DNA from 3 places in the Ruania zhangjianzhongii genome. Region 2 is predicted to be linked to each of the others. Evidence: predicted binding sites of a transcription regulator. Region 2 holds the regulator's gene; each other region holds the start of a gene.
The links. The regulator HrcA, encoded in region 2, represses chaperone genes, less so after heat shock. The targets are predictions, from matches to a motif close to TTNGCACTCGNNNNNNNCGAGTGCNAA.

Region 1 (4,134 bases), 1.1 Mb from region 2:
GCGGTGGCTGTAGTCCTCACCTTCGAACGCCGAGTCGGTGAACGTGTAGGTGCGGGTGTGCAGCACGCGTTTGAGCATCAGGCACAGCAACAGCCCCACCACGCCGACGATGCTGCCGGCCACGACCGGCACCGCGCGGTCTGGTAGCTGCGGGTTCGCGATCGCATAGGCCAGTGCTCCGAAGCCGATCACCAGGCAGAACAGCGCGGCGAAGATCTGCGTCGCCTTGTTCTTGCTGTTCGGCGTCACCTTGACCTGGTGCCTGCCCGCGCCCTCGACCGGTGCCCCCGGGTCATACCGGCTCGGCGGCGCATCGTGATCGCGCGATCCCCCCACAGGTTCCATGCCCTGCAGAGTACTCACGAGGACGAGCCGCCGTGGCGCTACCGGCTGAATCCGCGATAGCGATGCCCGGCATAGGTCCGGCAGCCGTACTCCATCGCTGCCAGCAGGTCCGGGTAGGCCAGGAAGGGCAGCGCATAGCGATCGTCGCGCCAGAAATCCCGGAGCTGCGGATACTGCGCCCGTACCTCGGCCGGCATTTCGATGTCCACGCTCGGGAGGCGCGATTCCCGGCCCCCTGGATTCTCCGCCAAGCAGATCGTCACGGCGGAGATGTCGGTCCAGGGAATCGTGCTGCTGTCCTGTGAATCGGCGACATACGCGAAGGCGGCGCGGGTGTACCCGAACCGGGACCCGCGCAGCGTGCGCGGGGCAATCACGGTGAGGTAGATCGCGACGAGAATCAAGAACCCGCCCGCTGCATGGGACGCGATCCGCGTGGTCATCCCGGCACGTGGCTGCTCACCGACGATCGCCAGCAGGATGAGGAACGCGCCCAGCAGCAGCATCCCGACGATCGCGGCGAACAAACCGACCACGCGGCGACCGGACGGCTTGACGACGACCCAGTACCCGCCGGTGTCTGGGGACGGAGCCGAGCCGCGCCGCGGCGGGGGCGACCATCCGCGGTGAGCACCGGAGGAACCACGCATGGTCTGCACTGTAGAACGGCTGTGGTCCCCAAACAGACGAAGACCCCCGGCTCCACGTGGGAACCGGGGGCCTTCGTCAGGCAGTGAGCGTTGCTGGGCTAGCGCCCAACCTCCGCTCCGTGCTTCGTCAGAAGCCCATGCCACCCATGTCGGGCGCACCGCCGGCCGGGGCCGCGGCCTCGGGCTCCGGCTTGTCGGCCACGATCGCCTCGGTGGTCAGGAACAGACCGGCGATCGAGGCGGCGTTCTGCAGCGCAGAGCGGGTCACCTTGACCGGGTCGTTGATCCCGGCAGCGAGGAGGCCCTCGTACTCACCGGTCTGGGCGTTCAGGCCCTCACCGGCGGGCAGGTTGCGCACCTTCTCCACCACGACGCCACCCTCAAGGCCGGCGTTCACGGCGATCTGACGCAGCGGGGCGGCGGAAGCGAAGCGCACGATGTTCGCGCCCGTCGCCTCGTCGTCGCTGACCTCGAGGTTGCTGAACGCAGCGTCGATGGCCTGCAGCAGGGCCACGCCACCACCGGCGACGATCCCCTCCTCCACAGCGGCCTTCGCGTTGCGCACGGCGTCCTCGATGCGGTGCTTGCGCTCCTTGAGCTCCACCTCGGTGGCGGCACCCGCACGGATGACGGCCACACCTCCGGCCAGCTTCGCGAGACGCTCCTGGAGCTTCTCCCGGTCGTAGTCGGAGTCGGAGTTGTCGATCTCGGCGCGGATCTGGGCCACGCGACCGGCGATGGCGTCGGCTTCGCCGGCGCCCTCGACGATGGTGGTCTCGTCCTTGGTCACCACGACCTTGCGCGCGGTGCCGAGGACCTCGAGGCCCACGTTGTCCAGCTTCAGGCCCACGGTCTCGGAGACGACCTGACCACCGGTGAGGATGGCGATGTCGTTGAGCATGGCCTTGCGGCGGTCGCCGAAGCCCGGTGCCTTGACGGCCACGGACTTGAAGGTGCCACGGATCTTGTTCAGCACCAGGGTCGCCAGGGCTTCGCCCTCGACGTCCTCGGAGATGATCAGCAGCGGCTTACCGGACTGGATGACCTTCTCCAGCAGCGGCAGCACGTCCTTGACGTTGGTGATCTTGGACTCGACGAGCAGGACGTAGGCGTCCTCCAGGACAGCCTCCTGGCGGTCCTGGTCGGTGACGAAGTACGCCGACAGGTAGCCCTTGTCGAAGCGCATACCCTCGGTGAGCTCGAGCTCCAGGCCCAGGGCGTTGGACTCCTCGACGGTGATGACGCCTTCCTTGCCCACCTTGTCCAGGGCTTCGGCGATCAGTTCACCGATCTGCGGGTCACCGGCGGAGATGCCGGCGGTCGCCGCGATCTGCTCCTTGGTCTCCACCTCGGTGGCGGTCCGCAGCAGCTCGGCGGTGACAGCCTCGACGGCCTTCTCGATGCCCCGCTTGAGGGCGATCGGGTTGGCGCCGGCCGCCACGTTACGCAGACCCTCGCTGACGAGCGCCTGAGCAAGCACGGTTGCGGTAGTGGTGCCGTCGCCCGCGACGTCGTCGGTCTTCTTCGCGACCTCCTTGACGAGCTCTGCACCAATCTTCTCGTACGGCTCCTCGAGCTCGATCTCCTTGGCGATGGACACGCCATCGTTGGTGATCGTCGGGGCGCCCCACTTCTTCTCCAGGACGACGTTGCGTCCCTTCGGGCCGAGGGTGACCTTCACGGTGTCGGCGAGGGTGTTGAGCCCACGCTCCATCCCGCGGCGGGCCTCCTCGTCGAAGGCAATGATCTTGGCCATTGGCGGTTTGATCCTCCGGTACTGGCTTCTGGCACGGTCGGCGTGACGCCCGCGACGGACGGCGATGGTCCGGGGGCGTTCACGTCACGCACCCGCCCAGCGCCTCATCTCGCTGACCACGATTGTCACTCTCGTAGTGAGAGTGCTAACGCCAATATTGGCACTCTCCCTGTGCGAGTGCAAGGAGCGTCCGACGGCGGAGCCGAGGTTTCGCGCACAGGTGAACCTGTGCGGGCCGCTCCCCCTCCTGCGAACGCTCGCCCGCGCGGCAGCTTCGGCCTCGCGGGCGAGGGGAGGTTGCAGCACCAGCCGGCCGGATCAAGGAGCACTCGCGCTGTTCGGGGCGCCATAGCCTGCGGCGGTGGCATCGGTCATCAGCCGATCGAACAGTTCGGTGACCGCGACCGCCGTCTGCGCGTGTTCCTCGAACGACTCGGCAGCGCCGCTCACCCGCGTCCGGACGCGACCGAGGTACTCAGCTCCTCGACCAGCCGCTACCGCCCGCAACGTGGCCAGCCGGTCTGCGCGAGGGCACACGCCCACCTCGGCGAGTGTCCAGTGCAGCAGGCTGGTCACTCCTGCGTCGTGGTCGTAGTGGCCATGACTGGCGAAGAAGCTGCGCTCGTCCAGGTGCTGCAGGCCGCGGGCGCCCATCCAAGCCGTGGCGTTGATGAGCTGTCCCAGCGCTTCGGCGAACGCAGCCCCGGCCGCGCGCGGACCGGTCGCGAACTGCCGTCGGAGGCAGGATTCCAGTGTGTCTGGAACATGCTCGAGGAACAGGACCACACTCGACTCGGCCGCGCGCAGTGCATCTGCTCGGTCGCGCACCCGGGGCCAGTGGTGCCCCCACTTTCGTGCCATGCCGAGACCCTCGAACTCGGAGGTGTCGGTCGGACACCCCTGGTCCAGAACGCGCCAGTGCAGCAGGAGCGGGAAGAGGTCGCAGGCGCCGTCGTGCACCCAGCCCGTGGTCAGCTCGTGGGTTGCCAGCTCGCGTCCCACTCCGAATCCGGGGCTGCCGATTCCGTAGTGGCAGACCGCCGGCAGGCCGAAACGGTTCGCGGTCGAGCGCAGATCGGACTTCTCGAGGGCGGAGAGCGGCATCTGCTTCACGAAGACCGGCGAGCCCTCGACCTGCACGCGAAGAGTGGATCCACCGATCCCGGTAGCCAACGGCTCCCCGCGCGCGAGCAGCGTCAGCAGCGCGGAGTCATCGAGTCCGGCGAGCACGCCGCCCAGCTGCTGGCCACGATGCGACCGGGTCGACGACATCCCGCGAGCATACGGCGCACGTGGATCTCACCCTCAGGACCGTCCGCCAGCTCTCCGGCTCCGCCCGGCGCGCATCGTCTCGGCGAGCGTTCGCCGTCCCACGGTTGCCCA
Region 2 (4,134 bases):
ACTGCGACGTTCACGTGCACGTGCAGGTCACCCCGGCCGTTGCCGTTCAGGTGCCCGACGCCGAGGCCACGCAGGGTGACCACCTCTTCCGGCTGGGTGCCGGGCCGGATGTCCACCTCCTGCTCGCCGTCGAGAGTCTCCAGATCCAGCACGGTGCCCAGGGCGGCAGCGGTCATCGGGACCTCGGCGGTGCAGTGCAGATCGTCACCGCGGCGGGCGAACACCGGGTGCCGGCGTTCGCGCACCTCCACGTACAGGTCTCCCGGTGGCCCGCCGGCCGGGCCCACCTCGCCCTGACCGGTGAGCTTGATCCGGGTGCCGTCGTCCACCCCTGCGGGCACGTTCACCCGCACCGAGCGGCGGGTCCGCACCCGGCCCTCGCCGTTGCACTCGTGGCAGGGGCTGGTGATGACCGTGCCGAAACCGGAGCACGCGGCGCAGGCGGTGGTGGTCATCACCTGGCCGAGGAACGAACGCGCCATCCGCTGCACCGAGCCACGGCCACCGCAGACGTCGCAGGTGGTGGGGCTGGTCCCGGGCTGGCAGCAGGAGCCCTGGCAGGTGGTACACATCACTGCGGTGTCCACCTCGATGTCCTTGGCCACACCGAACGCGGCGTCGGACAGCTCCAGGTCGATCCGCAGCAGCGCGTCCTGGCCGCGGCGTGCCCGGGACACCGGACCGCGTTGCCCGCCGCCACCAGCCGCCGCGGCGAAGAACGACTCGAAGATGTCCGAGAAGCCGAACCCGGCACCGGCTCCCCCTCCGGCCATCCCGGGCATACCGCCCATGTCATAGGCGCGCCGCTTCTCCGGGTTGGAGAGCACATCGTTCGCGGCGGCGATGTCTTTGAACTTCTCGGCACTGTCCGCACCGGCGACGTCTGGGTGGTGCTGGCGGGCGAGCTTGCGGTAAGCCCGCTTGATCTCCTCGGTGCTGGCGTCGCGGGAGACGCCGAGGACGGCGTAGTAATCGCTCACAGGTGACTTTCTCTAGGTTCTCAGGTCGCGGGGCGGGTGGCACCGCGTGGCTGACGCAGTGCGAGGGGGCCGCTCGGAGGCGGTCATCCGGTCATGAAGCGGGAGAGGTACCGGGCGACGGCGCGGACGGAGGCCATCGTGGTCGGATAGTCCATCCGGGTGGGTCCGAGCACGCCGAGCTGGCCGACGGCGTCACCACCCTCACCGTAACCGCTGGCGATCACTGCCGTCTCGGCGAGGTTCTCATGGTGGGTCTCGCGTCCGATCCGCACAGCCAACGGTCGGTCGGCGCTGTCCTCGACCATCTCGGTGAGCAGCCGCAACAGCACCATCTGTTCTTCGAGTGCCTCCAGGACCGGGCCGATCGTGCGGGGGAAGTCCAGGTCGGAGCGGGCAAGGTTCGCCGTGCCGGCCAGCACGATCCGTTCCTCGACGTCCTCGGAGAGCGTCTCGTTGATGGCCTGCACGATCGCGGTGATCAGCGGACGGTCGACCGGTGGGAACGCCTCGGCCACGGTGGCCAGGTGCTCGCGTGCCTTGGCGGCGCCCAACCCAGCCACCTCGGCGTTGATGCGGGCCCGCAGCTCGGCGAGGAGCAGTTCGTCCAGGTCCTCGATGGACTCCAGCATCCGCTGGGCCACGCGCCCGTTGGCGGTGATGATCACCACCATCAGGCGCCGCGGGGTGGTCGGCACCAGCTCCACGTGCTGCAGCGCCGAACGGCGCAGCGAGGGGTACTGCACCACGGCCACCTGCTGGGTCAGCTGGGCCAGCAGGCGCACGGTGCGTTCCAGGAGCTCGTCCAGGTCCACCGCGCCACCGAGCAGCTCGGTGATCGCACGGCGTTCAGGCAAGGACAACGGCCGGACCACCGAGACCTCGTCCACGAACATCCGGTAGCCCTTGTCCGTGGGGATCCGGCCCGCCGAGGTGTGCGGTTGGGCGATGTAGCCCTCGTCCTCCAAGGCGGCCATATCGTTACGGATGGTGGCTGGCGAGACACCCAGGTTGTGCCGGTCCACGAGGTTGCGGGAACCGACCGGTTCGCGGCTGCGGACGTAGTCCTGCACGATCGCCCCCAGCACCTGCCGTCGCCGCTCGTTCGCCACTCGCCTCACCTCCCGATCAGCACTCGAACCTCTAGAGTGCCAATATTACGCGTCTGAGACCAACTTGACTGTGGGCCAGAACACGCACGGCTGGCGCCCCCATCCCGCGGGGGTGCGCTTGTGCTTGCGATCCGGCCGTTTCGCGACCACAACCACACCCCCGCGGTAGGTGGTGGCCGGTACGGGGGTTAGCGTGGCGCGCCTCCCGTGGGTCCCCCGGGCCTGCGCCTAGCGTTGCCCGGGTGAGTTTCGATCGTTATGGCAGCAACGTGCTCGCCGAGGACCCGCATCCGCCCCGGCGCCCGCAGACTACCGACACGCCGGCGGAGCCGGGGCTGGTGGTCGAGGATGTGCAGACCGGCTGGGTCGGCGCCATCGTGAGGGTGGAGAAGAGTGGAGGCGTGCACGTAGTGGTGCTGGAGGACCGCCACGGCAAGACGCGCACCTTCCCCCTGGGAGCCGGGTTCTGGGTGGACGGCAAGCCGGTCCGGTTGGTGCCCCATCGACCCGCTCAGCAGACGCCGGCGCGGAGCCGGACGGCATCCGGGTCGGTGGCTGTGGCCGGTGCCAAGGCCCGGGTCGCCCGTGGGTCTCGGATCTGGGTGGAGGGCCGGCACGACGCCGAGCTGGTGGAGAAGGTCTGGGGCGACGATCTGCGCATCGAAGGTGTGGTGGTCGAGCTGCTGGAGGGCATCGACAACCTCGCCGACCACTTGGCGCAGTTCCGGCCGGGACCGGGCCGGCGCGTCGGTGTGCTCGCCGACCACCTGGTCCGAGGCAGCAAGGAGAGCAGGATCGCCGCGGCCGCCACGGCGAAGTTCGGCGCTGAGCACGTGCTGGTGGTGGGGCATCCGTACGTGGACGTGTGGCAGGCGGTGAAGCCGGCTCGCGTGGGCCTGGAGGCCTGGCCGCACATCCCGCGCGGCACGGATATCAAAGTGGGTTCGCTGCGTGCTCTCGGCTGGCCGGCCACCGACCAGGCGGATATCGCCCGGGGGTGGAAGCGAATCCTGAGTCAGGTGCGGGACTTCCGCGACCTGGAGCCGAGTCTGCTCGGTCGGGTGGAAGAGCTGGTGGACTTCGTTACTGCCGAGCAGCCATGAGCGGCAGCTGACTGCGGTACTGCCAGGCGATGGCGATCGCGGTCAGCGGCATCGAGACCAGCACTCCGATACCGCAGAGCAGGGCCCCGACGATGTTCGCCACGTAGGCGAGCAGCAGCAGCAGGATGGTCTGGCCCGGGAAGGCGACGGCCATCTTCACCCCTGAGCCGATCGACTCGAACACTCCCTGGCGCTGGTCGATCGCGAACACGACGATGTAGGCCGCGAAGAAACTGAGCAGGATCGGGCCGACGAAGGTGAAGCTCAGGATTCCGGAGGCGAGGCCGAGCAGCAGCGCCACCAGGATCACGGCACCCAGGTTCGGGATCTTGAAGAAGTCCGCGACGGTGATCGCCTCACCACGGACCAGCTTCAGCGTGGCGTTACTCATCCCAGCTGCGGCGACGATGCTCACGAACACCGTCACGACGAGCACGATGCCGGCGCTGGCAGCAAAGGCAACCACTCCGCCAGCGATGGCCGCGTCCGAGTCTGCGTTGAGGGCGATCAGCCCGGTACCGCTGAGCAGCAGGAGCCACAGCACGGTGATCACGGCCACGATCAGCGCCCAGGCAAGCTGGCCGAGGATCAGTGTGCCGGCGTTTGCCGTGAATGCCCTCCAGGCGTACCCGAAGCCGTCGGTGGCCTGAGGTTCTGGCGGCAGTGGAGGGTAGCCGGCCGGGCCGTAACCCGGTGCACCCTGCGGCGAGCCTGGGTAGCCGCTCGGGGCGCCTTGCGGGTGCCCGTACGGATCGCCCGGCGGTCCGTACTGTCCCGGCGGCGGGCCAGGCGGTGGCGGCCCAGCAGCCCCCGGCGGCGGCCCAGGCGGTGGCGGGCCAGCAGCACCCGGAGGCTGGCTAGCAGCACCGTCCGGCACACCACCGGACTCAGGCGTCGGGGGTGGTGCGGATCCGGACTGTTCGGCGGGCCGCTCACCGTCGG
Region 3 (4,134 bases), 1.5 Mb from region 2:
CAGTTGAAGCCGTTGTCGCTGGTGAAGATCACCAGGGTGTCCTCCTCCAGACCCAGCTCGTGCAGGTCCGCGCGCAGCCGCCCGACCTGCCGGTCCAGTGCCGTGACCGCGGCGAAGTAGCCCTGCAGCTCGTCGCGAACGGTGACCACCGGGCGGTCCGTTGAGGCGTTCTGCTCGGAGTTGTCGAGCTCGATCGGGTGAGCGGGGGCCCAGGGGTGTCGAGGTTCTTGGGGGCAGGAGTCGAAAACGCAGTCGGCGTAGGAGCTGACGAGATCGGCGGGATGCTGGTCCACCCATGGACTGTGCGGTGCGGTGAATGTGACCCACAGGTGGAACGGCCGCTGGTCGGCGGCCCGCTCGGCGAGGAAGGCGGACGCGTCGTCGGCGAGCACGTCGGTGAGGTACCCCTGGGTGCGTACCAGCTCACCGTTGCGGTACATCTCGGCGTCGTTGTACCGCCCGCCGCCCGAGGGGTGCGCGAACCAGTGCTCGTGCCCGTGCTGGGGATGCGGGCTGTCGCCGAGATGCCACTTCCCGCTCAGCCCACAGGAATAGCCGGCGGCGGCGAGCACATCCGTGGTGGTCAGCTCGTCCTCGAGGTACCGGATCGCGCGGTCACCGCGCCCGTTGCCGGACCGGATCCAGTCCTGCACACCGTGCCGGGAGGGAATCTGCCCGGTCAGCAGGGACGCACGCGAGGGTGAACAGACCGGTGACGTGCAGTAGAACTCGGTGAACCGCACTCCCTCGCGCGCCATGGCGTCGATGTGCGGTGTGCGGATCTCGGAGTTTCCGTAACAACCCAGGCCCCAGACCGCCAGATCATCGGCGACGATGAACAGGACGTTGGTCCGGGGCTGGGTCATTGCGGCGGTCAGCTCTTCAGGGCCACGTAGATCCGGACCTTGACCGAGCCGGATGCGACGCTTCCGCGGATGCGCAGCCAGTGGCCGAACTCGCGCACCGGCCAGCTGGTCAGCTCGCCGGTCGTCTGATGCACCTCCTCCAGGTCCACCCAGGTGAGCCCGTCGGGGGAGACCTGGGTGGCGAGCTCGACCTGGGGCGCTCCGTCGCTGGTCAGCACCTGGAAGAACCAGCGGGCTTCGCGCGCCCACCCGGTCTCGAACGGTTCGGTGGCGAAGTCACCGGAGAGCGTGACGTTTCGCTCCAGGATCGCGGTCTGGGATTGCAGCATCATACGAATCACCAATCGGCAGAGATGACAACGGAGTCGAGGTAGAGGAAGTTGCGCACCCCGGAGAGGGTGCGGACGGAGAAGTAGAAGTTCAGCAGGTTGTCGAGAGACTCGTACGGTTCGTCGTAGGCGGGCACGGGGACGTCGCTCATGTCGATCAGCCGGTCGTTGAGCTGGAACTCCACGTTCGTCCGGGTCTCGGTGTCGATGACCCACCGCAGGTAGTGCCAGTTCACCTTCGTGGGCACCTCGTTGAAGCACATCTCGATCGGCTCGCCGAGGTAGCGCCAGTCATCGGGGTTGGGCGCGGTGAAATCAGCCGCGTACGGGAGGGCGAACTTTCCCTCGAGGTGCTCCTTCGGCGTCGGCTCGGTGACCAGCGGATAGCTGAGCCGGCGCACCAGGTTGCCGTCGGTGTCGGTGTTCTGGAACCGGGCCACGGTGTGATAGCGGATCCCGCCGTCACCGCACAGGTCGGTCGCCACGGTGAACGCACCGAACTGCGCCTCGGACGGGTGCAGGTTTCCGTCCCACTCCACGCCGCCGTACTGGTCGTCAGACTCCTCGCCGCCCAGCTGGGCCTCAGCCTTGTAGGTGAGATACGCCTCGATCTGCAGTCGGCCGCGACCGGCCATGGTGAGCCGTCGGATCGCGGTCGAGGTGTGCCCGGGATACGGGCGGGTGGCGAGCTTGAGCGAGTAAGTGCCAGTCATCGCGCCGTGCGTGCCGGTGTCGAAGAAGGTCGCGTTGGACAGCTGCGGCGGACGGAAGTCGCGCATGTGGGCATCCACGGTGTCCAGATCGCCGCGACCGTTGAAGTTGCCGATCAGCTCGGTCCACCCGTTCGTGCCCTCGTTGAAGTCGTCGAGGGTGAGGATCCGCGGCAGCGGATTGAATTTCGAGAGCCGGACGTCGGAGGCGCGGATGGCGGTGCGCATCGCCGAGGTCAGGGCAGCGGTGTCGACCGAGGTCACCTGGTTCACTCCTTGCTCGCCCGCTGGGGGCGTAGGACTCATACCGGCGGATGCCGGAACAGCAACATTAGCGCTAATGCTTGGTGATTGGCAAGGGTGGTGGCTCGACGCGCGATTGGTGGCGATTACTGCATGACCTCGGCGGCCTGAAAACGTATAGAGGCAGGTCAGAGCCATAGTTTGCAGATCCTGTTGACCTTCGTCGGCTCGGGTGCCAGACTGCGTGAACGCTAATGTTAATGTTTTGAGAGGCGTTCGAGGGAGAACATGACGCGCTTGCTGAAGCACCCGGTCGAGGAGGCCTGATGGGTGCCTATCTCGTCCGGAGGCTGGTGTTCTCCGTCTTCATCCTCTGGGGTGCGGTGTCGATCATCTTCGTGGTGCTCCGGCTGATCCCGTCCGATCCGGCGCGGCTGATCCTGGGCTCCGACGCCACCGAGGCCGAGGTGGAGGTGCTGCGCGATCAGATGGGACTGAACGAGCCGCTGATCGCCCAGTACTGGACCTACGTCCGAGACCTCGTCCGGCTCGACTTCGGTGACTCCTACCGGCAGCAACGAGACGCCTTCGAGCTGGTCCTCGAGCGCCTGCCGGCCACGTTGGAGCTGGCCATCGTCGCCCTCGTCATCGCACTGGTGACCGGCGTCCTGCTCGGGGTCCTGGCCGCGCTGAAGGTGAACAAGCTCACCGACCGAATCGTCTCGGTCGCCTCGCTCCTGGCGCAGTCGCTGCCGTCCTTCTGGATCGGCATCGTGTTCATCCTGGTCTTCTCCCGGGGCCTCCAGGTGCTGCCGAGCGGCGGCACCGGATCGCCGGCGCACATGGTGCTGCCGGCGGTCACGTTGGCGATGCCCATGCTCGCGATCCTGATCAGGATGACCCGCAGTGGACTGCTGGAGGTCATCCACGAGGGCTACATCCAGACGGCCCGTGCGAAGGGGCTGTCCGAGCGAGTGGTGATCTTTCCGCATGCGATCCGCAATGCACTGATCCCGATCGTGACCATCGTCGGCCTGCAGTTCGGTGGACTGCTGGCCGGCTCGGTGATCGTGGAGATGGTGTTCAGCTGGCCGGGCATCGGGCGGCTGCTCATCGAGTCGATCGGCCAGCGGGACTACAACGTGGTCCAGGCCGCGATCCTGGTGATCGCCGCCGGGTTCGTGTTCGCGAACCTCCTGGTCGACATCCTCTACGGCTACCTCGACCCGCGAGTGAGGTTGGTATCCCGATGACTACAGAGACTGCAGGTGTCGAGCGTGAGGTCAGCCGGTCGTTCGCGCGGCTGAGGCGCCGTTCGTCGAACACCGCCGGCCGCCGGCGGATCATCGTCTGCCTGATCATCGTGGCCGGCTACGTCCTGGTCGCGATCGTGGGGCCGATGCTGGTGGACTACAACCCGGTACAGACCTACACCCAGGACCGGCTGCTGCCCCCGGGGAGCACCACCTCCCAAGGGATAGCCCTGCTCGGGACCGACCAGGTGGGTCAGGACATCCTGAGCCAGATGATGCTCGGTGCACGGGTCTCGATCACTGTCGGCGCCGGGACGTTGCTGCTGGCCGGCATCATCGGCGTCACCGTCGGACTGATCGCGGGATACCGCGGTGGCTGGGTCGACGCCGTTCTGATGCGGCTGGCTGACATCCAGCTCTCCTTCCCGTCGATCCTGCTCGCCATCCTGATCGCGGCCGTGGTCGGCCCGAGCGTGGTGAACGTGATCGTGGTGCTGGCGATCACCAACTGGGTGACGTTCGCTCGGGTGACGCGCAGTCAGGTGCTGACCGTGAAGAACCGGGAGTACGTGGACGCGGCGCGGACTCTCGGTGCCGGGCACCTGCACCTGGCGATCCGGACCATCTTCCCGGCCTGCCTAGCGCCCATCCTGGTCGTCGCCACTGTCGAGCTGGGGCACGTCATCCTCGCCGAGGCCTCCCTGTCGTTCCTCGGACTCGGCGTCCCCACGGA

Region 1: the regulator HrcA is predicted to act here: its motif matches at 2,874-2,900, upstream of groL (chaperonin GroEL).
Region 3: the regulator HrcA is predicted to act here: its motif matches at 2,237-2,263, upstream of FU260_RS02810 (DUF6772 family protein).

What each region holds. Positions count from the first base shown of each region.
Region 1 covers NZ_CP042828.1:1,031,683-1,035,816, reverse strand. The annotation lists gene FU260_RS04750 (hypothetical protein) at 1-345, opposite strand, end outside; gene FU260_RS04745 (hypothetical protein) at 384-995, opposite strand; gene groL (chaperonin GroEL) at 1,123-2,751, opposite strand; gene FU260_RS04735 (protein kinase family protein) at 3,070-4,023, opposite strand.
Region 2 covers NZ_CP042828.1:2,127,260-2,131,393, reverse strand. The annotation lists gene dnaJ (molecular chaperone DnaJ) at 1-980, opposite strand, end outside; gene hrcA (heat-inducible transcriptional repressor HrcA) at 1,064-2,089, opposite strand; gene FU260_RS09940 (DUF3097 domain-containing protein) at 2,332-3,192, shown strand; gene FU260_RS09935 (hypothetical protein) at 3,173-4,134, opposite strand, start outside.
Region 3 covers NZ_CP042828.1:593,572-597,705, forward strand. The annotation lists gene FU260_RS02800 (sulfatase family protein) at 1-866, opposite strand, end outside; gene FU260_RS02805 (hypothetical protein) at 875-1,198, opposite strand; gene FU260_RS02810 (DUF6772 family protein) at 1,204-2,169, opposite strand; gene nikB (nickel ABC transporter permease) at 2,475-3,401, shown strand; gene FU260_RS02820 (ABC transporter permease) at 3,398-4,134, shown strand, end outside.